DNA from 3 places in the Hymenobacter arcticus genome. Region 2 is predicted to be linked to each of the others. Evidence: riboswitches for the same ligand, from Rfam matches in the RefSeq annotation. Region 2 holds a riboswitch; each other region holds the start of a gene.
What was found. Region 2 has a riboswitch for S-adenosylmethionine ahead of ACYVGC_RS05935 (peroxiredoxin-like family protein). Riboswitches for the same ligand answer to the same signal wherever they lie in the genome.
Positions count from the first base shown of each region.

Region 1: it holds a riboswitch for S-adenosylmethionine, as region 2 does, so the genes downstream of both, ACYVGC_RS19810 (homoserine dehydrogenase) here and ACYVGC_RS05935 (peroxiredoxin-like family protein) in region 2, are expected to answer to the same signal.
Region 3: it holds a riboswitch for S-adenosylmethionine, as region 2 does, so the genes downstream of both, ACYVGC_RS03520 (phosphoadenosine phosphosulfate reductase family protein) here and ACYVGC_RS05935 (peroxiredoxin-like family protein) in region 2, are expected to answer to the same signal.

Region 1 covers NZ_BAAGXF010000014.1:124,036-133,947, reverse strand. The annotation lists gene ACYVGC_RS19825 (xanthine dehydrogenase family protein molybdopterin-binding subunit) at 1-1,460, opposite strand, end outside; gene ACYVGC_RS19820 (FAD binding domain-containing protein) at 1,467-2,504, opposite strand; gene ACYVGC_RS19815 ((2Fe-2S)-binding protein) at 2,515-3,102, opposite strand; SAM riboswitch class I at 3,495-3,614, shown strand; gene ACYVGC_RS19810 (homoserine dehydrogenase) at 3,759-4,976, shown strand; gene ACYVGC_RS19805 (Gfo/Idh/MocA family oxidoreductase) at 5,198-6,232, shown strand; gene ACYVGC_RS19800 (GNAT family N-acetyltransferase) at 6,330-6,608, opposite strand; gene ACYVGC_RS19795 (hypothetical protein) at 6,784-7,221, shown strand; gene ACYVGC_RS19790 (hypothetical protein) at 7,228-7,578, shown strand; gene ACYVGC_RS19785 (hypothetical protein) at 7,817-8,374, shown strand; gene ACYVGC_RS19780 (S8 family peptidase) at 8,518-9,912, shown strand, end outside.
Region 2 covers NZ_BAAGXF010000002.1:551,697-561,608, reverse strand. The annotation lists gene ACYVGC_RS05965 (TonB-dependent receptor domain-containing protein) at 1-253, shown strand, start outside; gene ACYVGC_RS05960 (lysylphosphatidylglycerol synthase transmembrane domain-containing protein) at 425-1,501, shown strand; gene ACYVGC_RS05955 (hypothetical protein) at 1,612-2,271, shown strand; gene ACYVGC_RS05950 (erythromycin esterase family protein) at 2,386-4,911, opposite strand; gene ACYVGC_RS05945 (hypothetical protein) at 5,165-5,575, opposite strand; gene ACYVGC_RS05940 (LysM peptidoglycan-binding domain-containing protein) at 5,748-6,029, shown strand; SAM riboswitch class I at 6,318-6,434, shown strand; gene ACYVGC_RS05935 (peroxiredoxin-like family protein) at 6,802-7,500, shown strand; gene ACYVGC_RS05930 (O-acetylhomoserine aminocarboxypropyltransferase/cysteine synthase family protein) at 7,558-8,937, shown strand; gene ACYVGC_RS05925 (homoserine O-acetyltransferase family protein) at 9,046-9,912, shown strand, end outside.
Region 3 covers NZ_BAAGXF010000001.1:812,007-821,918, reverse strand. The annotation lists gene ACYVGC_RS03545 (TonB-dependent receptor domain-containing protein) at 1-1,082, opposite strand, end outside; gene ACYVGC_RS03540 (diflavin oxidoreductase) at 1,452-3,272, opposite strand; gene cobA (uroporphyrinogen-III C-methyltransferase) at 3,327-4,142, opposite strand; gene ACYVGC_RS03530 (sulfate adenylyltransferase subunit 1) at 4,301-5,596, opposite strand; gene cysD (sulfate adenylyltransferase subunit CysD) at 5,750-6,646, opposite strand; gene ACYVGC_RS03520 (phosphoadenosine phosphosulfate reductase family protein) at 6,820-7,578, opposite strand; SAM riboswitch class I at 7,862-7,955, opposite strand; gene pruA (L-glutamate gamma-semialdehyde dehydrogenase) at 8,142-9,806, opposite strand.

The DNA of each region.
Region 1 (9,912 bases), on a different contig from region 2:
GTACCCGCGCCCTGGTCGTTGGTGGCGCTGCTCACGGTGAGGTGGCCGTTGGCCAGGAGTACGGCTTTGGCCTCCGCTTTCTGCATCGACGCATCCCAGCAGCCGGCAGCCACGCCCCAACCTACCAGCAGGTTGCCGTCGCGCATCGAGCGGGGCTCGGGGTTGCGCTGGTCCCAGCCGAAGCGGGCGGCCCCTTCGTGGTAGCAATCGTCGAGGCGCTTGCTGCTGAAGGGCTTTTTCTCGGTAGGGTCGCTGTACGTATAGTTGAGCAGGCGGAAATCGAGCGGGTCAACCCCAGCTTCGTACGACAGCTCATCAATGGCGCTCTCGATGGCAAAGCTGCCGGTAGCGGCGCCAGGGGCGCGCATGTCGGCTGGCGTGTTTACGTCGATGCGGGCCAGCTGGTAGTCGAACTTGGTGTTAGGCGCATCATACAGAATGCCCGACCAGTTGACTACCGTTTCTGTGGCGTCCTCAAACTGCGAGGTTTCGGCCAGCGCGGTGTGCTCCATCGCTTGTAGCTGGCCCTTGTCGTCGGCCGCCAGGCGAACGTTCTGGATGGTGTGCGCCCGGTGGCCCATGCTGAACATCTGCGAGCGGTTCATCACCACCCGGATGGAATGCTTGAGCTCCAGCGCCGCCAGCACGGCCAGAAATACCTGGTACTGCGGCCGCAGGCCCGCGCCGAAGCCGCCGCCGGTGAATTTTGAGATAATCCGCGCTTCTTCCTTGCTCAGCCCAAAAATCTTAGTGATGTACTGCTGCACGTTGGGCGCGCCCTGCGTCTTATCGTAGATTTTCATCTTCTTGCCATCACCCAGCCACTCGATGGTGGTCCCGAACATTTCCATCGGGTTGTGGTGCTGGGCCTCGTGCGTGTACTCGGCCGCAATCTTGTGCGGGGCGTCGGCGTAGGCTTTCTCCATGTCGCCCTTGGGCTTGGGGGGAGGCAAAAAGCCCGTTTTGCCCTTCGGCGCGTCAAACGACTTGGGGGCCGCGACCGTCAAGTCGGTGTTGAACTCCTCCACATCGTACTCGATGCGCAGCACCGAAGCGGCGTAGCGGGCCAGCTCAAACGTGTCGGCCACTACCAGCGCCACCGGCTGCTGGCTGAACATGATTTCGGGCTCGTGCAGCGGGCGGAAGGGCGAGCCGCCGGGGGCCACGTCGTCCTTGTAGCTGCGGTCAAACCAGGCCAGTGAGGGCACGTTTTCGTGCGAAAAAACCCGCTGCACGCCCGGCAAAGCCAGCACCTCGTCGGCGTGGATTTTGGTGATTTTGCCCTTGGTAATGGGGCTGCTCACCACGTAGCCGTACCACAGCGGGCCGTTTACGTCGTACTCGGCGGCGTACTTAGCCGCGCCGCTCACCTTGGCCGGCCCGTCGGGGCGGCTGATGGGCCGGCCCACTACGTCGCTGTCCAAGCGCACGGTGGGTGGGGTTGCGATAGTCTGACTCATAATAACTTACGGATTAGAATTCAAAAAAGCGTTGGCACTCACCTCGTACTGCATCTCGGTAGCTTGCTTGAGCGCCCGCACGATGGCGCGCTTGCCCAACTCAATTTTAAACGAGTTGTGCAGCGAGCCCTCGCCGTAGCCTTTGGCCTCGGCAAACACCTTGGCGGCCACCTGGCGGAACAAATCGGGCGAGGCCGTTTGGCCTTCCAACATCTGCTCGGCAGCCTGGTCGCGCCAGGGTTTGTGGGCCACGCCGCCTAGGGCGAAGCGGGCCTTCTCGATGGTGTTGCCGTTCATCTTCAAGCCCACCGCCACGCTCACCAGCGCAAAGGCGTAGCTGCTGCGGTCGCGTAGCTTGAGGTAGGTGAAGTGGTCGGCGTAGCCCTCCTCGGGCAGGTCGATGGACACTACCAACTCGCCCGGTTTCAGCGTGTTGTCCTTCTCGGGTTGGTCGCCCGGCAGGCGGTGGTAATCGTCAAACTTGATGGTGCGCTCGCCATCGGGCCCCTGCACGCGCACGGTGGCTTCGAGGGCGGCCAGGGCCACGCACATATCCGAAGGCTGGGTGGCAATGCAGCTGTCGCTGGTGCCCAGCACGCCGCACACGCGGTTGGGGCCGGTGAGGGCTGAGCAGCCAGTGCCAGGCTCCCGCTTGTTGCAAGACGCGGCCAAGTCGTAGAAGTAGTAGCAGCGGGTGCGCTGGTTGAGGTTGCCGCCGTTGGTGGCCACGTTGCGCAACTGCGGCGTGGCCCCGGCTAGTATGGTCTGGCTCAGCAGCGGGTAGCGCTTCTCCACCTCGGGGTGCCAGGCGGTGTCGGCATTGGTGGCCAGTGCGCCCAGGCGCAGGCCGCCGTCGGGCAGGCTGGTGATGTCAGTTAGCGGCAGCAGACCCAGGCTGGTGAGGTGGCTGGGGCGCTCCAGGTTGTACTTCATCAGGTCCACAAGGTTGGTGCCGCCGCCTAGGTAGGCCGCGCCGTCGTGGCTGGTGAGGTCGCGCACGGCCTCGTCGGCGGCCGTGGCTTGAGTGAGGGTGAAACTGTTCATAGCGAATAATTTAGCTAACGGAGCTGGATTTAGTGGGCTGCATCGGGATGGTCACCAGCGTGCCGTTGTCTACCACTACTTGGCCATCGTGCAGCACTTCCATCACGGCCGACAGAATGTTGGTGTAGGCGCCGCAACGGCAGAGGTTGCCGCTCATGTGCTCGCGCACCTCGGCTTCGGTCTTGGCGCGGCCCTCGTTGATGAGACCCTGCGCCGAGCAAATCTGGCCCGGCGTGCAGTAGCCGCACTGGAAGGCGTCGTGGTCCACAAATGCCTGTTGCAGCGGCGATAGGTTATCCTCCGAACCCAGGCCTTCGATGGTCTGGATTTTCTTGCCCTGGTACACCGTAGCGAGGGCCAGGCACGAGTTAATGCGCTTGCCATCAACGAGGATGGTGCAGGCGCCGCACTGGCCGTGGTCGCAGCCTTTCTTGGTGCCGGTGAGGTCCATGTACTCGCGCAGGGCATCGAGCAGGCTGGTCCAAGGGGCAATCTGGATGGTGCGGTCCTCGCCGTTAACGTTTAGCGTCACGGCCTGCGTAGGCACCACGGCGGGGGCCGTTTTTTCGAGCGGCTCCTGGATGAAGTGTAAACTCATGGGTCGATAAAGTAGGAGGAAAAGGAAATCGTGAGCGCGGGCCACGGCCCACGTTTCAGACGTCTCAAATCCTACGCGTCGAAAGGAGTTTTTGATGTTTTTATTATTTCTAAATAAGCTTCTTAGCCCGGCGGTGGCGGTGGTAGACGCCTGACTGCTAAGCACTGTTTTTGCTTATCGCTGCGAATCACTTGCTTGTAAAGTTTCCGGAAATAAGGGAATGGCGCAGTGCCAGCAACTCGTTATATGCTAGTGAATACAACGCAAAGTTTCGCCTTTCACAAGGGTAAAATCCGCGTTAAATGAGCGGCTGATTTCGGGCGCTGGTTTCGCGCCAATGGTGCGGGCGCGGGGTGCGCGCTCTACCTTTGCGGCACGCTCCGTCACCGGGGCCCTTATCAAGAAAGGCGGAGGGACAGGCCCTGTGATGCCTTAGCAACCAGCAGCAGTGCGAAGGTGCTAATTCCTGTTTCGAAACGCGGCTTTGGCCAACTTTCGAAAGCAGATAAGTTATGAGTAGCCAGCGCCGCCCCAGCGGCCGCGTAGCTCTTCTGACTGGTCGGAAGGGCTTTTTTTAGGCCTTTGCGGCGAGAATTTTTTTGAGAGAGGGCAGGGGAGGCGGCGCGCGTTTCAGCGTTTATCCCAATTCCTTTTTCATGACTCGTACCGACCTCAACATTGGTCTTTTTGGCTTTGGCGTGGTGGGCCAGGGCCTGCACGCCGTGCTGGAGCGCACGCCCGGCCTGCGTGCCCGCATTGGCCGCATCGCCGTGAAAAACCGCGACAAAGCCCGCTCGCTGCCCGCCGAGTTGTTCACGTTCGACAAAAACGACCTGCTCGACGACCCCAGCCTCACCGTGATTGTGGAGCTGATTGACGACGCCGACGAGGCGTATCTCATTGTGAAAGAGGCCCTGCTGCGCGGCAAAGCCGTGGTAACGGCCAACAAAAAGATGCTGGCCGAGCATTTGCCCGAACTTATTGAAATTCAGCGCACTACGGGTACACCGTTGCTCTACGAGTCGGCGGCCTGCGCCAGCCTGCCCGTTATCCGCAACCTGGAAGAATACTACGACACCGACCTGCTGGAATCGGTGGAGGGCATCGTGAATGGCTCGACCAACTACATTCTCACGGCCATGCACCGCGACGGCCAGCCCTACGCCGCCGCCCTGGCCAAGGCCCAGGAACTGGGCTTTGCCGAAAGCAACCCGGCCCTCGACGTGGAGGGCCTCGACGCCCGCAACAAGCTGGTGCTGCTGCTGGCCCACGCCTTTGGCCTGGTGGTGGCCCCCACCGAATTGCTGACGGTGGGCATCACCGGCATCAGTGCGCTGGCCACGGCCTACGCCCGCGAGCAAGGCCTGGTGCTCAAGCTGGTAGCCGAGGCGCGGCGGCTGCCGGGCGGCGGGCTGGCGGCAGCGGTGCTGCCCACGCTGGTGCGCCCCGGCCACGAGCTGGCGCAGGTGCACGACGAGTTTAACGGCATCATCACCCAAAGCGGTTTTGCCGACCGGCAGTTCTTTTTGGGGCGCGGCGCGGGGGCGTTCCCCACGGCCTCGGCCGTGCTCAGCGACCTCTCGGCGCTCACCTACGGCTACCGCTACGGCTACAAGAAAATTCAGCAGAATGCCCACCTCGCCCTCACCCCCGACGCGGCCGAGGTGGACGTGCTCGTGACGTTTGAGGAAGAAAACGGCGCGCCCGACGTGAGCGATTTCACGGCCGTGCACGAGGAGTTTCGGTCCGGCACGCGGGGCAACTACCTCACCGGCAGCATTGGGCTGGGCCAGCTGGCGCGCTCGGCGTGGCTGCACGCGCCCGGCGTGTGCGTGGTGCGGCTGGCCGCGCCGCTGCGGGCTGCGGCGCGGTAGCATCGCCCTCCGCGGGGCACCCCACCCCTAGCCCACGCTGCTTGATGCGCGGAATCCTCCGGGAGAGGGGAACTAGTTTTAGAGATAAGTATCTGTAAGATAGAATTTTATAATTAGAGCTAGTTCCCCCTCTCCCGGAGGATTCCGCGCATCAAGCGGCGTGGGGTTAGGGGGTGGGGTAACCGAGGAGGGCGATGCTAACCCGCCGGCTATATTTGGGCATGACCCCTTCTCCCTCCGATGCACCCATTGCCACTGGCCTGCTGGCCTATGGCATGTCGGGCAAGCTTTTCCACGCGCCGTTTCTGGCCCAGCACCCCGGCTTCGAGCTGCGCTCGGTGGTGGAGCGCCACCAGCAGCGCATGGCCGCCGACTACCCGCACATCAGCAGCCAGTCCAGCATCGAGGCCCTGCTCGCCGACCCCACCCTGGAGCTGGTGGTGGTGAATACCCCCAACGACACCCACTACGACCTCACCCGCCAGGCTTTGCTGGCCGGCAAGCACGTGCTGGTGGAAAAGCCCGTGGCTACCTCCGTGGCCCAGTGGCACGAGCTCACGGCCCTGGCCCGCCAGCAAGGCCGCCACCTGCTGGCCTACCAAAACCGCCGCTGGGACACCGACTTTGCGGCCGTGCGCCGGGTGATAGAAAGCGGACAGCTGGGCCGCCTCATCGAGGTGCACTTTCGGTTCGACCGCTTCCGGCCCATCCTGCATACCAAGATTTTCAAAGAAGATGGCCGCCCCGGCTCGGGGCTGCTCTACGACTTGGGGCCGCACCTGCTCGACCAGGCTATCAGCTTGTTTGGCAAGCCGTTGTCGTTTGAGAAAACCACCGGCAGCTTCCGCCAAGGCTCGCAGGTAACCGACTGCTTCACGCTACAGCTGCGCTATCCGCAGGGCCTCAACGTGTGGCTGAGCGGCAGCCTGCTCGTGGCCGACCCTGGCCCCGCCTTTGTGCTACACGGCACCCATGGCAGCTACCAAAAGGGCCGCACCGACCCCCAGGAAGCCCAGCTGCTGGCCGGCATGAAGCCAGACGACCCCGCCTACGGCCGCGAGCGCCCCGACGAGGCTGGCCGCCTCGTGCTGGCCGACCCGACCGGCCACAACCACGTGTTGCCCCCCGTGGCCGACGTAGCCGCGCCCGCCACGTTTATGGACTTGTTTGAGGCTGTTTATCAGACCATTCGCTACGGAAATCCATATCCCATCAAGGACGAAGAATTGGAGTGGCAACTGGAGGTACTGGCGTAGGAGGTAGCGTGGACTCTGCGAGTCCGCGCGTGGGAACGTTGAACGATTGTTGAACAACGTTCCCACGCGCGGACCCGCAGAGTCCACGCTACCTGAACTACTTATCCAACAAGTCTTTGTACTGCTCGTGGTGGCGCTGCACGTAGCCGGCCATAAACTCGCAGCTGGTGCGCACGCGCAAGTGGTGCTGGCGAGCGTAGGCCAGGGCGGTTTCGGCCAGCTCCTCGGCAATGCCCTGGCCGCGCTGGGCCTCGGGCACGAAGGTGTGCACGAAATCGATGACGCCCGCCGCGGGTAAGGAGTAAGCCAGCTCGGCCTGGTTATCAACCGGACCGCTGGTAAAGAATTGATTGCTAGTACTATGTTGAACAGGCATGGAAAATTGAAGCAAGAAGGCTAAAAAAAGTGTGCCCTCTTATACGGAGCCGCGCCGAAAAATGCGGGCCAACGCGCCGCCAACAGCAACGCGAAACCGGAAACTAGAGTAAACACCTGCGTAGCCGGCCGGGCTCGCCCGCTGGCACGCTGCGAACTCCTTTCCCTTCCTCCCCATGAATCCGATTGCCGCTTTCAACTCCGACGACGACGACCAGCTACCCCCCGGCCAGCAAGCCCGCGCCGAAGAGGCTCGCCTGAACCCCAACGACCCTGCTCGCCAAGCCGAGGCTGGTACGCCCGCCTACGGTGAGTTTGGCAAGCCCGAAAACGTGGACGCTGCTCAGAAGCCCGGCCGCGACGGCTCCAACGATAACCCCGATGAGTTCAGCGAGTTGCGCAAGCCCGAGGACGCCCAGCAGGCTCCGGCTGACCCCAAAGACCAGCGCGGCCACGTAGAGCAAAACCAGGATCCCGCCGGAGTGCGTGCCACTCAGGGCGACGAGACCGACAAGCAGCGTGCCGCCTGGTCCGACGACGACCCCCGCTACGCTGGTGGCCACGACAAGGCTACCTGGCAAGAAAACAATGACAAGGAACACTCTAACAACTAGCTCATTATGGCTTCTATTCCGCAAGTAGCACCCGGCAACGACCTCAATGGTAAGAACGCCGCACAGCCCAAAAACGAAGACACGAAAGACGCCCGCACCGCCACCGAAAAGGAGTCGGACAGCTTCCTGAACCGCGAAACCGCCGGCCAGGTATTCGACGAAAACACCGGCCAGCAAATGGCCGATATGATGGACGACTCGATGCGCTCGGACATGCAAGCCCCCATGGGCTCCTCGCCCGCCTCTTCCGACAACGTGCCCGACCAGCTCTCCAACCCCAGTGAAGCCAGCTTCACCCTCCCCGAGATGCAGCACCAGGGCAAAACCTTGACTGCGGAAGAGGACGAAGCCAAGTAGTTAACTGGCAATAAATTAAAAAGCCCGCAACCGAAAGGCTGCGGGCTTTTTTGTGCTTCGTTCTATGCTGCCCAAATGGGACTTGCATAGCAGGCATTTGTCATTGCGAGCAGCGCGAAGCAATCGCACCAGAACGGAATCGTTCGGATATCGTTTGGGGCGGTTGCTTCGCGTTGCTCGTAATGACAAACGCCTGTTTCGCATCAGTTGGCTTCGTTCTTATATACCATCGCTTCTTATGCCCCCTTTGCCGCCCGCCCTGCGCCGCGCCCTGCTCGACCTCCCACAACGGGAAAAAGACCAGCTACTCACCCGCCTCGTAGCCCAGGACGCGGTGCTGACTGAGCAACTCACCTATCGCCTGCTCGAAGGCCCCGATGCCCTCGAAACGCGTCGCGCCGCCCTGCGCCAACAGGTAGACGACCCCGTGCGCGGCTACCACCAAACGCCTAACGACCTGCTCGTTATCCTGCGGCAGCTGCAAGCGCGGCTCACCTACCACGCCCGCATTACGGGCGATGCCTTTGGCGAAGTGGAGCTGAGTTTGCGGCTGCTGGCCAACGTGTTTCGGTGCCAGCCGGCGCTGGTGGCGCGGCTGCACGGCCCCACCCAGCCGCTGCTGCAACACCTGGTGCGTCGCGCCCAGGAAGCGCTGAAGCAAGCCGAAAAGCTGCACCCCGACTACCACCTGGAGCTAGCCGACGCCGCCAATGCGGTGCTCGCGGGCCTGTTTGCCTCGGGGGCGGCCCCGCTAGCGCGCGAGGCGGGCCTGCCAGCCCGCGTGGCGTGGGGGTGAGGCTGGTTTTACGCGGCAACAGGCAGGCTTTAAATTATCCATAAAAAAATGGCGAGCTGGGGATAAGGCACATCGTTTTTTCGTAGGTGGGGGCGGGGCACCTCTTACCTTTACTTAAAGGCTATTATTTTTCTTGTTGAATTATGAAAATATTGCGTACGCTATTGTGGGCTAGCTGTTTGCTCATGGCGCTGCCGGTGCTGGCCGCGCCGCCCACCCGGCCGGGTAAGCTGGTGCTGAAGCTGCGCCCCAGCGCTAATTTGCTGGCCGCCGACCTCGGTACCTTGTTGCCCACGCTGGCCGCGTTGCAGGCCACCGACCTGGCCCCGAAGTTTCCGCACAGCGCCCCGCCCAGCTCTGAGCGCCCGGGCAGCGTAGACCTGCGCCGCGTGTACGAGCTAACGGTGCCCACCAGCCTGACGCTAAATAAAGCCCGTACTATGCTGTTAGCCACGGGAGTAGTGGAATATGTGGAGCCACTTTACATTCGCCTGCCCCAATACCAGCCCAACGACCCGCGGGCCGACTCGCTGGCCGGTGGTGAGTATCACCTGCGCTTAACTCACGCCTACCGGGCCTGGGACTTCACGAAGGGCGACACCAGCGTGGTGATTGGCGTGACCGACACGGGCATTCGCTACAGCCACGAGGACTTGGTGCGGCAGGTGAAATACAACTACGCCGACCCCATCAACGGAGTAGATGACGACGGCGACGGGTATATTGACAATTTCCGCGGATGGGATTTTTCCAATAATAACAATGACCCTTTTTATAACGAGGTTGTCAGTCACGGCTCACAGGTGTCGGGCATTGTGGCGGCCGCTACCGACAATGGCAAGGGCGTAGCGGGCGTCGGGTTTAAGTGCAAGTTTCTGCCCCTGCAAATATTTCCGGGCACTACCACGGGTTCGTTTGCGGGCTACGAGGCAGTGGTGTACGCCGCCGACCACGGCTGCCGGGTCATTAATATGTCGTGGGGCGGGGCGGGCGGCTACTCGCACTTTGAGCAGGATGTGTGCACCTACGCCGCCGTGAACCACGATGTGGTGCTGGTGGCGGCGGCCGGCAACACGCCCGCCGACTTGCAATTTTACCCCGCTTCCTACGACCACGTGCTCTCGGTAGCCGCCAGCAATGAGGCTGATGCCAAAGCCGATTTCTCGACCTACAGCCGCCGCGTAGATATATCGGCCCCGGGGGCCAATATTATCATCGTCAATGGCCGGGCCACTAGCTCGTACGCCGGCCCGCCCGATGCCGACTACTGGGTGGGCTCGGGCACGTCGTTTGCCTCGCCACAGGTGGCGGGTGCGGCGGCCCTGGTGCGTAGCCGGTTTCCGCAACTAACTGCGGAGCAAGTGATTGCGCAGCTGCGTCAGGCGGCCGACACCAGCTTCTACGAGCTGCCGGCCAACCAGAACTACCGGGGCTACCTGGGTACCGGCCGCCTCAACATTGCGCGGGCGGTGGCCGCCCTCAACCAACGTGAGGCGCGGGTGGTGAGCAGCGCATTTGCCCCGGCCAAGCCCTTTGGT
Region 2 (9,912 bases):
CCGCGCCATTCCGGCCGACTCGCTCCAGCAGCTGCGCAATCAGCCCACCCTGCCCAACGGCGCGGCCGGCCAGCCCACCCCCACGCCCGGCGTAGCGGTGCCCGCCACCCCGGCCGATGGCACCACGACCCAGCCCGCCGCGTCACCGGCCCTCAAGCCCAACGGCACGCCTTCGCCGGTGGGCCCGCCCTCACCGGGCACTACCTCGCCCAGCGGCATCACGCCGGCCGGTAGCACCGGCGGGCGGCCGTAACGGCAAGTGCTTGGTTAACAATTATTTTTTGAATGCCCGGTTGCTCCTGCAACCGGGCATTTTTATTGCAAGCCGGAGGCGGAGAAATATGATGGGCCAACTGCATTGAGTTGCCGGGTGCTACCCCGCCCCGGTGGGCCACCGTATTTTTGCCCGACCTTCCCCCTGCCTATGCCCCTACCCGCCCCCCCGCCACCGCCCGCCGCCCGCCCCGAAGCCGACCTGATGTGGCAGCTGCGGCCGTCGCGCATTGTGCTGCCGGCCCTCATCGGCCTGAGCGTGGTGGCGTTCCTGTTCTGGCGCTCGTACAAGCCCGGCGACCTCGCGCCACTGGCCGATGCCAAGTGGGAGTGGCTGGTAATCACGCTGTTGGTGCTGTGGGCGCGTGACCTGGGCTACATCTACCGCATCCGGGGCATTGCCGAGGGCGAGCTGAACTGGCGGCAGTCGTTTGGGGTGATTGTGGTGTGGGAGTTTGCCTCCTGCGTGCTGCCCTCGGCGGCGGGCGGCACGGCGGCGGCCCCGGTCATTCTCGCCCGCGAGGGCATTCCGCTGGGTAAAGCCATCGCCTACACTATCGTGACGGCTTTTCTCGACAACCTCTACTACGTGCTGATGGTGCCACTGGTAGTGTGGCTGGCCGGCGATGGCCTCTACCCCCAAGGCCTGCAATCGGCGTTTGTGCAAACGCTGCGGGCCATTTTCATCTTCAGCTACGTGGCCGTGTCGGCCTATTCGGCCTTGCTGATGTACGCGCTCTTTATCAACCCGCGCTCGGTGCGGCGGCTGCTGGTGCGGCTGACTTCGTTGCGGGTGCTGCGGCGGTTTCGGCGGCTGGCCTACCGCCAGGGCCAGGAAATGGTGCTGGCATCCAGGCACTTGCAGGGCGCGGGCGCGGCCTACTGGTGGCGCGCCAGCCTAAGCACGGTCTTCGTCTGGACGGCCCGCTACGCCGTTATCGGCTGCCTCATTGCGGCCTTCACGCCCATGAACACGGGCACGTTCCTGTTCATTTTTGCCCGCAACATTACCTACAAAGTGGTGCTGCTGCTGGCCATCACGCCCGGCGGTGCGGGCATTGCGGAGGGCGCGTTTCCCACGTTTTTTGGGCGCTTTATGGGCACGGCGGCCATGACGAGCTTCCTGGTGCTGCTCTACCGCATCGTCACCTACTACTTCTACCTGGCGCTGGGCGTAGCCTACCTGCCGCGCTGGCTGGCCGGGGTGGGCCGCCAGCCGGGTAAATAAGTTAGTCCTTGCTGATTCGTACTATGCGTATTTATGAACTGTTAAAAGCGCTTTTTATCCGGCCCGGCCAACTTCCGTCCAGTGTGCCACCAGTTCCAGAAAGCCCGAAAATGCAGCTTTCTTCCATCGCTGTTATTAGTGCTGACCGGCAGGCTTACATAGCGAAACATCTGGCCGAGATTGATAAAGAAGTAGTATTGTTTGCACAAAGCTACCCTATTGACTTCAACGCTTTTCTGTACCGGCCGGCGGCTGCCGACTTCATTCGCCGGGAAGTATTGCCAATCAGAAACGGGGATATTCCAAATAATGCCTGCCTGGATAATAGCCACTGGCTAACAAAGAATTACCTCAACTTTCCCGGCCCCTTTTACACTGGTGAATCAGATACATGTGGCACGGGCGATGGCGAAGCACCGGCCAACGTGCTCTACGATGCGGACTACTGCGAATACGTTTTCGAGCAGCCCCAAAACTTTGCCGAGTTTCTATGCGTGCTCGATGCGGCGGCTGTCGAAGTGCTGGATAGCTATTCCTGCGACGGCAACGACCACTGGACAGTAGCGCTGTGCCGCGAGTGGTGGCGCGGCAAGCCCGAGATTGTCAGGCGCTTAAGCACCCCAGCTTTTCAAAAAACCAACGGCAGCCGCACCCAGCTCTACGTCGATTACCTGAACGGCACCGCCGAAACCGACCTGCGGCGCTACTGCTATTTTCTGGAAAACGGGGACTACCCCACCACGGAAGAAGTGGCCCTGACCACCCTCTAGGAAGCCCCCGCCCCCGGAAAGCGCTGGCAGCCTGAAACTGTTTGAGAATCCCGGGATAATCTTACCCCTTCAGCCAAAGCATTTACCCAGGCTATCTCTTTTATTGATAATGTATTACGGTTGGCTAGCCGGCCCTACCAACGGCCCACCCGGCCGCTGGTAGTCCGCCCAAAACTCGGGCCGGTAGGGCACAATAGGTCGCACAGCGGGAGCTTTCGCGCTCCCCTTCGGAGCAGGCCCGGGGGCCGCTCCCGCCTCGGGCAGCAGCCGGAAGTAGTGCTCCGTAAAGCTTTGGCTATAAAAGGCCCCACGACCGAGCGTGCGGCCGGCATTTAGGGTCTGGCCTAGGCTGCGGCGCACGTAGTAGCGCCCGTTGGCCGCCTTGGCATAATCAACCACGTGCGTGGTGCGGTCGGCCGTGAATAGATGCGGATAAATATGCGCCAATGCGTTTGAACGGCCCTGATTTTTGCGGGTAGTGGCATTGGTCGCCACTGTGTCGGCTTGCCACAGCGCCTCGTAGCGCAGCACGGCGTAGTCGCGGGCGCGCACTAGTAGCTGGCCCTGGTAGCCGCTCATCAGGTAGGTGCCGGTGCTGCGGTGGTCGCCGTGGCGAGCCGCGAAGCTGAGCACGTACAGCGTATCAGCCCCCTGCCGCCGCACGCTGTCGAGCTTCAGCACGAAGCGCCGGCCGGCGCGCCGGCCAAAGAGCGGCGAAGTTCGCACTGGGTCGGCCGCGCTAAGAGCCGACCCCTGCGTGCCGGTGTACAGGGCGGGCACGCTGAGCCAGGATACTACCCCCCCGCGCTCCGTAAGCACGTGCCGCTGCTCGGGTAGAAAGGTCACCCCATCCTCCTGCCCCATAAACCCCTTGGTGAAATGCCGGTAGCCGGCCGGCACCCGCAGGCGGCCCACCGTTTCGACTTCAGACCGCAGAGTATCGAAATTGCTAAGGCGCCGGTAAGTGTAGACCTCAGCAGCATAGTCCTGCTGCTCATAGTTTTGGGGAATATGCTTGACTATGCGTTGCAGAATCTCGGCTGCATTAAGGGGCCGGGTGCTGGCCACTTGCACCTCATAAAGGGCGTAGCTGGCGGGGGCGAGCAATACGGTCAGCTCCTCACTGCCGCGGGGCGACTGCACCGTGGCGACTTCATAGCCCAAGCTACTGACCTGCAACTCAGTAGGCCCCGGCAAGGCCAGCGAAAAGCGCCCCTGCGCATCGGCCACCGTGCCCTGCCCCTGCCCAGCTAGCTGCACCGAAGCGTAGGGCACCGGCTGTCGGCGGCGCTGGTCGAGCACTACGCCGCGCACCGTGCGCAACCCCGATACATCGGCCACCGCCACCGGGCGGCGCATGGTAGCCATGCCCCGGCCCGGTGCCGGGTTGAGCGAGCCCAGCCGCTGCCCGGCTAGCCCCGCCGTGGCAGCGGTATCGCCCTTGGCCAGCGCGGCTACGGCGGCGGTGCTATCGGCAGCCGCCAGGTGCGGCGGCTCTACACTGCGCAAAAACAGGAAGCCATCCACTACCTCGCTCCACGGGCCGGCCAGCGGCTGATAATCCAATGCATAGGTAGTGAGCTGGCGGCCGGGCGCGTCGTACCTGAGGCTCACGAAGGCATAGGGCGCATCGAGGGCCAGCAGGCTAGCCTCCAGGGTGCCGGGCGCGGGGGTGGGCACGGGCTGGCCAGCGGTGTTGGCCGGGCCGTGGGTGCCGCCACCCGCCAGGGTGCCTAGTATGTACACTTGGTTAGGCCCCAACGCCGCTTTCACGGCGCGGCCCATGGGACGGTAGGCCCGCAGCTCGTCGGTGCCCAGCACCTCTACGTGGTTAGCGAAGTGCGGCAGCGCGCCCCAGCACACCACTTTCTCGGTGGGGTGCTGTCGCAGGTACCACAGCAGGTTGTCCGCCATTTGGGCATCACGAGGGTTGCTGTCAGCGGCCACAAAGCTGGTCGCCGTTTTGTCGGTGAGGTTGTGGGTGGCGTAGTCGTGGGCCAATGCCCGCAGGCTGCGCAGGCACTGCTGCCAAAACACCGCCTCGGTGCGTCGCGCGGCAGCGGGCGCGGCGGTTGCCTGGCGCAGCAGTGGCTCGGCCTTGTCCAGCTCGGCCTCGAAGGCTGCCAGCGGCTGGGTGGGCGGCAGCGCAAAATGCTCTTGCATATAGCTGGTTGCCTCGCCCAGCAGTTCAAAATTGATGTCCTTAGCACCTTTGCCTTCCTCCAGAAAGTCCTCCAGGTCGTCGATTAAATCGTCGCTATAGTCGCCGGTCAGCTGCGAGTCAAACCCCATAATGCGCAACCCGTCGGGCCCCACCAGCGGCAGCACCGCCTGAAATTCCCGCGTGCTCGTCCAGATGGGAAATACGCTGCTTTGCAAGTTCTTAGGCACCGACTTGCCTACGCTAATTGCCCGCTGGGCCTTGTACAAGTCGAAGAAGCCACTTTCCATACCCAGCGTGGTGAAGCCCATGCGCTGCTGCAAAAAGGCCAGCAGCCGGGCCTTGGCCGCCAGCACATTGCCCTCGCCGTGCGTGGGCTCGCCCAAAAACACGACCCGTGCGCTCCCAATTTCAGCCCGCAAAAAATCCAGCTCAGCAAAGCTGGTATCGGCAGGGGCCACGCTGCGCAGGGCGCGCATGGGCACTGCCGCCGGAGCCTGCGCCCGCGCACCGACAGAAATTAACGCAGCTAAAAATCCTATAATCAACCTTTTACAACCAGCGTGCATGAGCGCAAATACTTAAATTAGCAGCGCTGCCTCTTCTCGGCAGCACCCCCTAAACTTCAAAATAAGCCGACGGCATATGCCGGACCACTATTACCAAAAAAGGCCCCACTCCGTTACCGAAGTGAGGCCTTTGAGCGGGCATAGGCCCTTCTAAAATCGTGGCTTACTTGCTTTTCAGCATCAGCTTGGCACCGCTGGTACCTACCAAAGTCAGTTTGTTGTCGGTCAGCGTTTCTACGTTAAAAGTGTTGCTGCTAGTGCTGCCTTCGGGCGTCATGGTGATGGTTTTGCCAGCCTGGTCAAACACGTACTTGCCGCTCTGCGAGCCAGCATAGGTGCCACCCGACGTAAAGCTGATTTCCATATTTTCATCGGCATCGCTCTGCTTCACTTTGTCGCCGGTGGCATCGGTTTGCTTGTCGGTCACCCAGGTCTTGCTGCTGGTGCCGTATAGCATATTAACGCCTTCTACCTTGCCTTTATCGCTGCCGCACGACGACACAACGAACAGAAAAGCCAACACGCTCAGCATGGAAGCGAAATAGGAGCGGAAGGATACAGGTGAAAAATTCATGGGGAAAAGAGTGAGGGTGAAAGAAAAGCCGTAACTGACTTCGGCTCTGCTTACGCACCGCTTTTTTTTTAGTTATATCTGGTAACCATCCCGCACCACCGCCGTAAAAAGCCACACGCCACCCAGCCCCGCTGCGGCAGCTATTCTTTCACACCCTAACCGCACTTGTCACATGGGCTTGCTCGATTTCTTGAATAACGAAGGTGATAAAAAGCCGGTTGATGCCACCCAGCCCGCTGCTGGCACCGATTTCTTCGGTAACAACAAACCCGCTGACGCCGCTGCCGGCACCGCCTATACCGTGGTAAGCGGCGACTCGCTCTCCCATATTGCCAAGCAACACTACGGCGACGCCGCCAAGTGGCACCAGATATACGAGGCCAATAAGGCCATCATCGGCAGTAACCCTGACCTAATTGAAGTAGGCCAGGAGTTAACCCTACCTAGTATCTAGGTACTTTTTGCAGAAAAAAGGTGAGAAAAGCCACTCCAGCATTGGGGTGGCCTTTTTATTTTTGTAGGATAAACCTTAGCTTACCAGTTGGGTGTGCGGTGAGCTTCAGCTTGCCGTTGTAAGCATACGGTAATGAGCATGTTATTACCCACGTCCTTGCGGTAGTATCCCGGCAAGCTGAAGCTTACCGCACATTTTTTCAATTGTCCTTGCATAGTTCGCGGCGCTGATTATCTTTGCCGTTACCAATCCGGTACTTTTCTGCAGCAGGCGGAATCGTTTTAGTAAGTTTTATACAGAAGCGGCGAGAGATTAGGCTCCGTGACCCGCTGGCAACCTTCACTCGCTGAAAGGTGCCAATTCCTACCCCGGCAGCTGCTTGTGCAGCCTGGGGGGCTATAAACCGAGTACCATGGCACACGCACCCCTCTTCCTCGCTTCCCAGCCCACTACTGCGCTTGCAGGCGGCTCCGGGTATTTTCTATCAGCCGCTTTAGCTAGCCCGGCCCTTTGCGCCCAGCGAATGCGAATGTGCTGTTGTTGCCAAGGATAACGCTTTCGGCGCTGTTTTCTCCTCTTTTCGTGGGTAGTATTTGTGCCGGCTGGCTCAGCCCCGGCATTGATTAATCGATGCGGTTGCTTAAATGCAAATTGCTGATTAACAAATACTTATAATATAAAATTCTTTTACGGAGTTTTACCGAAAAGCGAAACAGCCAACAGCACGGAGTTTGTCACAAACTTTTTTATCGTCGCTATTCCGCTTTGTCGCATGTCTGCTTTCATCCAGTCTCCCCCCGCTCCTACTACCGCTTTTCAGCACGAGCTGGCCGCCACGGCCCAGCACGTAGCCACGGCCCTGCCCCCGGCTGCTTCGCAAATCATTGACGGCGGCATTGCCACAGTAACCGCCGCCGGGCTCACCCAGCACGTGCTATCGGCCGGCCAGCTGGCCCCCGACTTCATCTTGCCCGCTGCCGACGGCCAGCCCCAGAGCTTGGCCGCGCTACTGGCGCAGGGGCCGGTAGTGCTCGCTTTTTACCGCGGCAACTGGTGCCCCTACTGCAACGTGCAGCTGCGCGCCTACCAGCAGGCCCTGCCCGAGCTGGCCCTGCGCGGAGCCACGCTGGTGGCCGTGTCGCCCCAGGTACCCGCGCTTAGCAGCCTCACGGCCAGCGAGAAAAAGCTGGCCTTCCCAGTGCTCAGCGACGTGGGCAACGTGGTAGCCCGGCAGTATGGCCTGGCCTACGGCGTGGGTGCCGAGGTGGCCGACACGCTGCGGAGCGTGGGCATCGACCTGACGGCTTTTAACGGCACGGCCGACGATGAGCTGCCGCTCACGGCCACGTTCGTCATCAACACCGACGGCGTGATTGGCTGGCGCTGGGTGGAGGCCAATTTCAAGCACCGCGCCGACCCGGCCGACCTCATTCGGGCCCTGGAACAGCTGCCGGCTCCGCAGCTGGCGTAGCCACCTCATTGTATATTCTTGATTTTCAATTCAAACCGCTTTTAATTCCCCACCGTCATGGCTACTCCCAACCTGCACTTCGAAACGCTGCAACTTCACGCCGGCCAAGTGCCCGACCCCACCACCGGCTCGCGCGCGGTGCCCATTCACCAAACCACCAGCTACGTGTTTAAGAGCGCGGAGCACGGCGCTAACTTATTTGCCCTGAAGGAGTTTGGCAACATCTACACCCGCTTGATGAACCCGACTACCGACGTGTTTGAGCAGCGCTTGGCGGCACTCGAAGGCGGGGTAGCGGCCGTGGCCGTGGGCTCGGGGCAGGCGGCGCAGTTTATTGCGCTCAATAATATTCTCCAGCAGGGCGACAACCTGGTGGCTAGCTCGTACCTCTACGGTGGCACCTACAACCAGTTTAAGGTGGCTTTCAAGCGCCTGGGTATTGAGGCGCGCTTCGTGGAGGGCGACTCGGCCGAAGGCTTTGAGGCGCTGATTGACGAGAATACCAAGGCGCTGTACGTCGAAACTATCGGCAACCCGAGCTTCAGCGTGCCTGATTTTGAGCGCATTGCGGCCGTGGCCAAAAAGCACGACATTCCACTGGTGGTGGACAATACCTTCGGCGCGGGCGGCTACCTGTTTCAGCCCCTCAAGCACGGCGCGAGCATTGTGGTGGCCTCGGCTACCAAGTGGATTGGCGGCCACGGCACCAGCGTGGGCGGCATCATTGTGGATGGCGGCACCTACGACTTCGGCAACGGCAAATACCCGCAGTTCACCGAGCCCAGCGAGGGCTACCACGGCCTGGTTTTCAACGACGTGTTTGGCAAAAACGGGCCGTTTGGCAACATTGCTTTCGCCATTCGGGCCCGCGTGGAAGGCCTGCGCGATTTTGGCCCCGCCATCAGCCCGTTCAACTCATTCTTGCTCTTGCAAGGCCTCGAAACGCTGAGCCTGCGCGTAGACCGCACCGTGGAAAACACCCTCAAGGTGGCCCAGTGGCTGGAGCAGCGCCCCGAGGTGGCCCAGGTAAACTACCCGGGCCTCGCCAGCAGCCCGCACCACGAAAACGCCGCCAAATACCTGAAGCGCGGCTTCGGTGGCGTGCTCTCGTTCACGCTGCACGGCACCAAGGAAACGGCCGTGGCCCTTATTGATAACCTCAAGCTAATCAGCCACTTGGCTAACGTAGGCGATGCCAAAACGCTTATCATTCAGCCCTCGGCCACCACGCACCAGCAAATGAGCGAGCAGGAGCAGCTAGTGGCGGGCGTGACGCCCACGCTGCTGCGCCTGTCGGTAGGCATCGAGCACATCGACGACATCACCGCCGACCTGGAGCAGGCGCTGGTGGCGGCTACCGCCGCCACGCCACAAGGCAGTAGCAACGAGAGCATTCCGGAGCCGGCCGCGCAGCACGCCCAGCCGCTGGAAGTATAAGGTTTTCAGCTCGTAACGCACGCGTAGACTTTCGCCAACCGGGTAGCGCACCATCGCTACTTGGTTGGCGAAAGCTTGCGTTTTAGAGGCAGGTTCTTTTCGCTTAGCATGGACAGTCAGTTTTTTCACCTTCCTAATCCCTTTCCGCTGGAAAGCGGCGACGCGCTGGCCGGTGCCCGCGTAGCCTACCGCACCTGGGGCCAGCTCAACGCCACCCGCGATAATGTGGTGTGGGTGTGCCACGCCCTCACGGCCAACGCCGACGTGCTGGACTGGTGGCCGGGGCTGTTTGGGAAAGGCTGCTTTTTTGACCCGGCCGACTGGTTTATCGTGTGCGCCAACGTGTTGGGCTCGTGCTACGGCAGCACCTGCCCGCTCGATGCCGACCCGGCCACCGGGCAGGGCCGCTTTCAGGAGTTTCCCTTGGTAACTATCCGCGACTTTATAGCGGCCCACGAGGCGCTGCGGCAGGAGTTAGGTCTGGCCCACATTCATACACTCATTGGTGGCTCGCTAGGCGGCCAGCAGGCGCTGGAGTGGGCCACGAGCCAGCCCGAAGTCATTGGCCACCTGGTAGTTATTGCTACCAGCGCCCGGCACTCGGCCTGGGGCATTGCCTTTAACGAGGCGCAGCGGCTGGCCATTGAGGCCGACGCTACTTACCACGAAAACCGGCCTGGCGGCGGCGATGCCGGCCTGGCGGCGGCCCGCGCCGTAGCCCTGCTCAGCTACCGCGGCTACGAGGCCTACGGCAACACCCAAACCGACCCCGACCCCGAGCGCCTGCGCGACTTTCGGGCCAGCAGCTACCAGCGCTACCAGGGCAACAAGCTGGTGGCCCGCTTCGACGCCTACAGCTACGTGGTGCTCACCCGCGCCATGGATTCGCACAACCTAGGTCGGGGCCGGGGCGGGGTGGCGGCGGCGCTGGCCGGCATTCGGGCGCGCACGCTGGTGCTAGGCATCACCTCCGAC
Region 3 (9,912 bases), on a different contig from region 2:
CGCGTTACCGTAAAGGTTTGGTTACGACCCTGATACGGAATCGTGACGGACAGCGAGGAGTTGGTGTCGTCGCCGTAGCGGTTCCACAAGTCGGCGGCCGGGTTGAAGCTGCCCGCCAGTTCGGGAAAGGCCGGGTTGGCGGTGGCGCCGGGCTGGGGGTTTTGGTCGGTTTGGGTGTTCGAAAGCCAGTCGGTGCCGCGCAGGTAGTCGAGGTTCACCTTGTAAGCCCAGCGGCTGTCCGTGCCAAACGCCTGGGCCCAGCGGATGGCCGTTTCGGTGAGCACGCTCGGCTGGCGGTCGATGCCATCGACGTGGTTGACGCCGATTTTCTGGTACACGCTCAGGCCCTGGTAGGTGTAGGGGCTTTTGGTGGTGAGGTTGGCCATGCCGTTGATGGCGTTCATGCCGTAGAGGGCCGAGGCCGCGCCGGGCGTGATTTCGACGCTGGCAATGTCGAGCTCCGTGGGCCCGATGGCGTTGCCGAGCGGCACGCCCAGCGTGGCGGCCTGCATATCCACGCCATCCACAAGCTGCATAAAGCGGAAGTTGTTGGGCACATTGAATCCCCTGGTATTCGGCACTTTAAAGGTGAGGCTGCTGGTGAGCATCTGCACGCCTTTCACGTTTTCGAGGGCGTCGTAGAAGCTCGGAGCAGGCGTTTCCTTGATGGCCCGAATGTCGAGCTTCTCGATGGCCACCGGCGACTTCAACCGGCTTTCCTCCACTCGCGAGGCCGACACCACGACTTCGCTGGTGAGCACATCGCGCGACTCCAGGGTAACGGCAATGGGCTGGCTGCCGCTGGCAATTTCCAGCTCCTGCGTATCATGGCCTATCGCATTAAACACCAGTACAAACGGATAGCGTAGCCGCGCCCGAAAGGCAAACTTGCCGTCGCCATCGCTCTGGGTGCCCACGCTGGCCCCCTTCACGCTGACGCTCACGCCGGGCAGGGCCCCTTTGGTGCCTTTTTCGTGCACTACGCCACTAATGGCAATTAGCTCGGCCTGGGCTGCGGCGGGCGCGGTGCTGGCCAGTAGCAGGGCCGGGGCCAGGATAAAGGAAGCGTAAACGGATTTCATTCTGATAATAACTTGCAGTTGATGAAGTAATTAGCTTAGGCTTATAAGGCCGTGTCGGGGTAAGCGCTGGCTGCTTCCTAGAGCAGCGCTGGCGCAGCGGCAGCTTCAACAACAACACCCGGTGGTGCGGGCGGGGGCAAGGAATGGCAGAAGGAAATGTGCATTCATGGAAATGGGACCCTCGTGGCGGAGGGTAAGAATTATGCTGCTTAAAAAGAACGTCATGCTGAGCGGAGCGCAGCGCAGTCGAAGCATCTCTGCCGCTTCGTCGTGCCGATTGGATTACGCTCGTGGTAGAGATGCTTCGACTGCGCTGCGCTCCGCTCCGCTCAGCATGACGTTGTTTATGTTTGGCTATGAATAAGTTATCTAATACACGTCCTCCAGGTAGCGACGCTGCTTTTTGAGGTTTTTGACATAAGCGGCGGCCTCTTCGGGCGAGAGGCCGGCTTCCTTTTGGACCACTTGGGTGAGGGCGGCCTGCACGGCGTGGCCGAGGCGGGTTTTGTCGCCGCAGACGTAGAATTGCGCACCGTTTTCGAGCCAGCCGAATACGTCGCGGCTGTTTTCGAGCAGGCGGTCCTGCACGTACACTTTCGCGGCCTGGTCGCGCGAGAAGGCCACGTCGAGCTTGGCCAGGCCGCCGCGCTTGAGGTGCTGCTGCCACTCGGCCTGGTAGAGGAAGTCGGTGGTGAAGTGCGGGTTGCCGAATAGCAGCCAGTTGCGGCCGGCGCTACCCAGCTCTACCCGCTCCTCCACAAAGGCCCGAAACGGCGCGATGCCCGTGCCCGCGCCCACCATAATAATGTCGGTGCTGGCCTCAGTGGGAAGCTTAAAGTACTCGTTGTGTTGCACATACACTCGCGCTTCGTCGCCCACTGCTATGCGGTCGGCCAGAAACGACGAGCACACGCCGTGCTTACGGCGGCCGTGGGCCTCGTAGCGCACGGCGCCTACCGTAAGGTGCACCTCCTCGGGGTGGGCCAGCAGGCTGCTGGCGATGGAGTAGGCGCGGCTAGGCAGCGGGCGCAGGGTGTCGGCCAGGGCCTGGGCGGTGAGCTGGTCGGTGGGAAAATCGGTGAGCAGGTCGGCCACGTCGCGGCCGTAGAGGTAGGGTTGCAGGCGGCTGGCATCGGCTAGTAGGCCCTGCAATTCGGTGTGGGGGGCCAGGGCGGCGTAGCGTTCCAGCACGTCGCGGGTGAGCACCGTGAGCTCGCGGCGGCTGGCCAGGGCGGCGGCCAGCGGGAGGCTTTCGGTACCCAGCAGCACGGGAGCCGTATCGCTGAGGCGCGCGGCGCGCAACACCTCCTCTACCAGGGGGTTATGATTGATGGGCACCACGGCCAGGGCGTCGCCGGGCGCATAGTGCAGGCCCGAGCCCACCAGGTCCAGCTCGATGTGATACGTTTCCTTATCCGAGCCTCGGCCATTCAACTGAATGCTTTCCAGGACTTTAGCCGGCCAGGGGTTTTCGTGGGTAAACTGCGTGTCAACGGGGGCCGCTTCCAGCGTAACGGCGGCATTGCTTGCGGTAGCTGCCACCGGCGCGGTAGGTGCCGCGGAGCCGGCTAGTACATCCAGCACAGACTCAATCCACTGCGCTGAAGGAGCTTTGAAGGCCACGTCCACGTCTGCGCGGTCGAGCAGGCGGGTGCCGCCCAACTCGGCCAGGCGCTGGTCGAAGTCCTTGCCCGTCTGGCAGTAGTGCAGGTAGCTTTTGTCGCCCAGCGCCAGCACGGCAAAGCGCAGCTTAGGCAGCTTGGGGGCCCGCGGGCCGTTGATAAACTGGTGCAGCTCCTCGGCGCTAATGGGCGGCTCGCCCTCGCCGTGGGTGCTCACAATCACGAGCAGGTTTTGCTCCTGCGCCAGCTGCCGGCCGGGGTAGTCGTTCATGTCGCGCACCTCGGCGGCAAGGCCGCGGCTGGCGGCGGCCGCGGCCGCCTGCTCGGCTATTCTCTTACCGTTGCCGGTGTGCGAGCCGTAGAGGATGGTCACCTTTTGGGTGGCGGCTGGTAGGGCCGGGGCTACCGCAGCCGCCGGGGCCACTACGGCCGCGCCTACCGCGCCACTCGTAGCTTGGCCGTAAAAATAGCCGCTCAGCCACACCAGCTGCTGCGGGGTGAGGCCGGCCGTAAGCTGCTGCAAGGCGGCTTCATCGAGGGTAGGCGGAAGGAGTGGTAGCGCAGGCATTAGATGAAGAAAATCAGCAGGTTACAAATAAATAAAAGCAAGGCGCGCCGGGCTTCAGGCTACCTTCGAGTAGGGCAGTAGCTCGTGTAGCAAAGCGGGTAGCCCGGCGGCTAAGGCTCCGGCCTGGGCGGGTGCTTTAGCCAGCCGCACCACCTCGCCCAGCACAATGATGGCGGGCGCGCCCAGGCCGGCGTGGGCGGCGCGGGCGGCAATGTCGGCCACGGTGCCTACCATGAGGCGGGCGGTGGGCAGGGTGCCGTTCTGGATGACAGCGGCCGGGACATCGGCCCCGCCGTAGTGGCTGAATAGCGCCGTTATTTCGGCTAAACGGCTCATGCCCATGAGGATAACCGTGGTGATACGCGGTGTGCGGGCCGCTTCCAGCAGCGCGTCGGCCAACTGCTCGTCGGCAGTGGTAGCCGTGAGCACCCGGAAGCCCTCGCTCAGGCCGCGGTGCGTGGCCGGAATACCCAGGCTACCCGCCGCCGCCACCGCACTGCTGATGCCGGGCACGTACTCAGTGGCCAGCCCGTGGGCCTCGGCGTACAGCATTTCCTCGCGGCCCCGGCCAAATACGAAGGGGTCGCCGCCCTTCAGCCGCACTACGTGGCCGCGGCGGTAGGCGCGCTCCACAATTAGCTCATTAATACCCTGTTGCGTATAGGCCATGAAGCCCCGCCGCTTGCCCACAAACAGCAGCTCGACGCCCGGCCGGGCATGGGCCAGCAGCTCGTCGTTGGCCAGGGCATCGTACAGCACTACGTCGGCGGCCGCCAGCACCCGCGCCCCTTTTAGGGTGAGGAGCTCCGGGTCGCCGGGGCCGGCGCCTACTACGGTGAGGCGGGGTACGAAAAGCGGGGAAGGCTTCATAATATATTAATTGTAAGTATTTTGTGGTAATTATAAAAGAACGTCATGCTGAACGCAGTGAAGCATCTCTACCGTTTCATTAGCACAGTTCAACGATGCGAGCGAGATGCTTCGATAAGCTCAGCATGACGTTCTTTTACAGCTTGTTTCACAGCATATTAGATAGAAAATGTGGCCTCCACCGGTACTTCTTGGGTGAAGTACTCGGGGTCGGTGGCGGCGATGAGGCCGGCGGCGAGGGTGGCCCCGGTTTGCTCATCCACCAAGATGAACGCGCCGGTGGCGCGGTTCTGGCGGTAGTCGTCGGCCACCAGGGGCAGGGCGGTTCTGAGGCGCACCCGCACGATATCGTTGAGCTTGGCCTCGTCAGTGCCTTGGCTTTCAAAGGTTTCGATGTTAGTTTTCTGCAGAATAGCCGTTACCGAGGCTTTTACCACGGCGGCGTGGTGCTGCACCAGCAGCTTGCGGCCGGCGCGCAGGGGGCGCTCATCCATCCAGCAGAGAGTGGCTTCAAGCTCGCGCACCACGGCGGGGTGGGCGCTCAGGGGCACAATGGTATCGCCGCGGCTGATGTCGATGTCGTCGCGCAGGCGTAGAATGACGCCCTGCGGTGCTTCGGCCGAGGCCACCGCCTGCTGGTTGACCTCAATGGTTTCGAGCACCGTGTCGAGGCCCGAGGGCCAGATGCGCACTTTGTCGCCGGCGCGGTACGTACCGCTCTGAATACGACCCGCATAGCCCCGGTAATCGGGTAGCTCCTCGGTCTGGGGCCGGATGACGTACTGCACCTGGAAGCGCGGCTCGTGGGGGTTGGCATCGGCGGGCACGGGCACGCTTTCGAGGTGTTCCAGCAAGCTGGGGCCGCTGTACCAGGCAATGTGCTTCGAGCGCCGCACCACGTTGTCGCCGTGCAGGGCACTCAGCGGAATGGCCACCACGTGGGCCAGCTTGAGCTGCTCGGCAATAAGCTGGTAATCAGCCACTATTTGCTGAAAAACGGTTTCGTCGTAGCCTACCAAATCCAGCTTGTTCACGGCCAGCACGAAGTGCCGGATGCCCAGCAGCGAGGCCAGCAGCGTGTGGCGGCGCGTCTGCTCAATCACGCCCTGGCGGGCATCGACCAGCACAATGGCCAGGTCGGCGTTGCTGGCCCCGGTCACCATGTTGCGGGTGTACTGCACGTGGCCCGGCGCATCGGTGATGATAAACTTGCGGCGCGGCGTAGTGAAGTACTTGTGCGCCACATCGATAGTAATGCCCTGCTCGCGCTCGGCCTTGAGCCCGTCGGTGAGCAGGGCTAGGTCTACGTCGGTGCTATTGGTAGCGGTACGCTTCTTTTCAAGCGTAGCCAGCACATCGAGCGACACCGAGTCGCTGTCGTACAGCAGGCGGCCGATGAGCGTGCTCTTGCCGTCGTCGACGTTGCCGCAGGTGATAAATCGTAGGATATCCATTTGATTAATTGCTAATTATGTATCGTTAGGCCGTCATGCAGACCGCAGGGAAGCATCTCGCTCGCGTCGTTGAACCGAAAGTCAGCGTAGCTAACGAGTTTGTTAGTACCCCACGCGAGATGCTTCCCTGCGGTCTGCATGACGTTCTTTTTTCTAGAAATACCCGTTGCGCTTGCGGTCTTCCATGCCCGTTTCGGAGAGGTTGTCGTCGAGGCGGGTGGCACCGCGCTCGCTCACCTTGGCCAGCAGCAGGTCCTGGATAATGTCGTCGATGGAGGCGGCGTCGCTTTCCACGGCGGCGGTGCAGGTCGAGTCGCCCACGGTGCGGAAGCGCACGCGGCGGCTCACTATCTCGTCGGTGTCATCGAGGTTGAGGTGCTCGCTGAAGCCCAATAATTGGCCGCTGGGCAGCACCACGCACTGGCGCTCGTGCGAGAAATAAATCTCGGGCAGCTTGATGTTTTCGCGCTGGATGTAGTTCCACACGTCCAGCTCCGTCCAGTTGGAAATGGGGAATACGCGCACGTTTTCACCCTTCTGAATGCGGCCGTTGTAGATGTTCCATAGCTCGGGGCGCTGGCGCTTGGGGTCCCACTGGCCAAAGTCGTCGCGCACCGAAAAGATGCGCTCCTTAGCGCGGGCTTTCTCCTCGTCGCGCCGCGCCCCCCCAATGCAGGCGTCGAACTCAAACTCCTCAATTACATCTAGCAACGTATAGGTTTGCAAGGGGTTGCGGCTCGGGTATTTGCCACCCGGCTCGTGCAGGCCGCGCGCCCGAATGGTGTCCTCCACCTTGCGCACAATCAGCTTCTCGCCCAGCGAGGCGGCCAGCTCATCGCGGAAATTAATGATTTCCTGGAAGTTGTGGCCCGTGTCGATATGCACGAGCGGAAACGGAAACTTACCGGGCCGAAACGCTTTTTCGGCCAGCCGCGTGAGGGCAATCGAGTCTTTGCCGCCCGAAAACAGCAGCGCCGGCCGCTCAAACTGGCCCGCCACCTCGCGGAGAATGTGAATAGCTTCGGCTTCTAATTTATCTAGGTAATCCATTGTCTAATAGTATTTTATCGTTTGTCACTGCGAGCGCAACGCAGTGGAGCGCGGCAATCTTTCCTTGGTCGTTCGCGGTATTTGATTACTAACCCTAGCGTGAAGGAAAGATTGCCGCGTTCCACTGCGTTGCGCTCGCAATAACAAAAAATTGATAATAAAGGAGTTAAGTGCTAGCCCGGCATTCGCTCCACCACCGGGTCGAGGCCCTGGTGCTCGGCGGTGTTATGCAGGCCGCACTCCTTGGCGTCGGCGTTTTCCCACCACCAGCGGCCGGCCCGGAAGTCCTCGCCCGGCGCAATGGCGCGGGTGCAGGGCGCGCAGCCGATGCTCACAAAGCCCTTCTGATGCAGCGGGTTAACCGGAATACCGTGGGCCTGGGCATAGTCCAGGCACTGCGCCCAGGTCCAGTCGAAGAGCGGGTGCACTTTGATGAGGCGGTGGCCGGCATCCCACTCGGCGCGGTGCATGTGCTGGCGGTTCTGCGATTGCTCGGCGCGGATGCCCGTTACCCACACCTGCTGACCGGCCAGGGCCCGTGCCAGCGGCTCTACCTTGCGGATGTGGCAGCATTCCTTGCGGTTATCGAGGCTCTCGTAGAAGCTGTTGGGGCCTTTTTGGGTCACCAGGGCTTCGAGGCTGGCCGCCTGCGGCGCATACACTTCGATGGGCTGGCCGTAGCGCAGCAGCGTCTTGTTCCAGGTCGAATACGTTTCCTGAAAATTGCGGCCCGTGTCGAGCGTAAACACCCGAATAGGTAGCTCATGCTCAAAAATGAAGTGGGTAATCAGCTGGTCTTCAAGCCCGAAGGAGGTAGAAAACGATGCCCGGCCGGGAAAATGGTCGGCTAGCAAGGCCAGGGTTTCGGGCACCGAATGGTCGGGTAGGTAGCCGCGTAAGTCATCGACCTGCGCTTCAAGGGTAGCATCCATACTGAGAAAAGGAGCGGTGCTTCGGGCACGAAAACACCAAGAAGAAAATGGCCCGGCGCGACAAACCAGTGCGGACAGGCAGCGCGCGGCTAACCCTGGCAGGAAATGGCAGTACCCGAACGGAGAAATGGGCGACCGGCGGCCGCGCTACGCGGCGTTAACAGCTCCGCATCACGCCGGCGCGCATTCGGCCAGCGCCGCATATACAACAACACCCATGCTGTAAGGCAGCAAGCGAGGTGGTCGTAAGGCGGAGGTTGTTAGAGCAGCACACGGCAACTTGTTTTTATATGGTCAGGACTTGGCACCGTTCCAGCAAGTAGCTGGGGGTTGCCGGCGTTTCGTCGAGCCTGTCTCTCCGCGCCTCTGTATAAAAACAATCCTTCTGGCAAGAGGAATTGATGGCACAAAGGTAGAGTAGGAATTTTCGAAATTCCAAATAAACTAGCAAGTGCCTGAAAATCAACGGGCGGCCTCTCGTCAGAGAAGCCGCCCGTTGGTCTTGACCCCGGTATAAGCCGGGGGTTAGGGTTTTGTTTTTCCAGTCAAGGCGTTGGCTTGTGCTACAGACCCTTATCCAGGTTCAAATCTTCCTGGGGCTCAGCGCCCATGAAGGGGTATGGGTACTCCGTGGGCGGGTTAAACGTCTCCTTAATGGCGCGGGGCGACACCCAGCGTTGCAAGTTGAGCAGCGAGCCGGCCTTGTCGTTGGTGCCCGAGGCGCGGGCCCCGCCGAAGGGCTGCTGGCCCACTACCGCGCCGGTAGGTTTGTCGTTGATGTAGAAGTTGCCGGCCGCGTTCACGAGCTTCTTGGTAGCCAGGTCGATGGCGTAGCGGTCCTGCGAAAAAATAGCGCCGGTGAGGGCGTAGGGCGAGGTGCTGTCCACGATGTCCAGGGTAGCCTCAAACTGCTCGGCATCATACACATACACGGTCACGACGGGGCCGAATAGCTCGTCGCACATGGTTACGTACTTAGGGTCTTTGGCTAGGATGACGGTGGGCTGCACGAAGTAGCCTTTCGACTTGTCGTAGTGGCCGCCCACCACGATTTCGGCGTCGGGGCTGGCTTGGGCCTCGTCGATGTACTTGGCGAGCTTGTCGAAGCTAGCTTCGGTGATAACGGCGTTGATGAAGTTGGTAAAGTCCTCGACATCACCCATTTTCATCGACTCCACGTCCTGCTTCACGTAACCCAGAATCTCGTCGGCCAGGTTGGAGGGTAGGTACACGCGCGAGGCGGCCGAGCACTTCTGGCCCTGGTACTCAAACGCGCCGCGTGAGATGCCGGTGGCCACGGCCTTGGCGTGGGCCGAGGGGTGGGCGATAATGAAGTCCTTGCCGCCGGTTTCGCCCACAATGCGCGGGTACGACTTGTAGCGGTGAATATTCTGCCCGATTTCACCCCAAATAGTCTGGAATACCTTGGTCGAGCCCGTGAAGTGAATGCCCGCAAAGTCGCGGTGCTTGAAGATGATGTCGCCGGCCACCGGGCCATCCACAAAAATGAGGTTGATAACGCCGGCCGGCACGCCGGCTTCCTGGAACAACTCCATCAGCACCTGGGCCGAATAGATTTGGGGGTAGGCGGGCTTCCACACCGTCACGTTGCCCATGAGGGCGGCGGCCACGGGCAGGTTAGCGGCGATGGAAGTGAAGTTGAAGGGCGTGAGCGCAAACACGAAGCCTTCGAGCGGGCGGTGCTCCAGGCGGTTCCACATGCCGAGCGATGACTCGGGCTGCTGGCGGTAGATTTCCTGCATGAAATGCACGTTAAAGCGCAGGAAGTCAATAAGTTCGCAAGCGGCATCAATCTCGGCCTGGAACGCGTTCTTGCTCTGGCCCAGCATGGTGGCCGCGTTGAGACGGGCGCGGTAGGGGCCGGCTAGCAGCTCGGCGGCTTTCAGGAAAATAGCGCCGCGCTCCTGCCAGGGCAGCTCGGCCCAGGCGGTGCGGGCGGCCAGCGCCGCGTCGATGGCTTGGGTTACGTGGCTGGCATCGCCCTCGTGAAAGTGACCCAGCACGCGCTGGTGGTCGTGGGGCGGGGCAATGGGCAGCGTGCGGCCGGTGCGCACCGCTTGGCCGCCAATGGTCATGGCAATATCCACCTGCTGGCCGTTGAGGTCAGCAAGAGCTTTTTTTAATTCGGCGCGCTCCTTGGAGCCGGGCGCGTAGCCCTTAACGGGCTCGTTGATGGGGGTGGGAACTCGGAAAAAGGCGTTGGACATAAGCGAGGAAAACGAGTTGCGGGTGGTAAAAAACCAGGGTGTAAAGGTAGCCAGCCGGGCCACAACCGGGGGAAAGGCGCAACTGCGCAGCCCGGATGCACCGCTG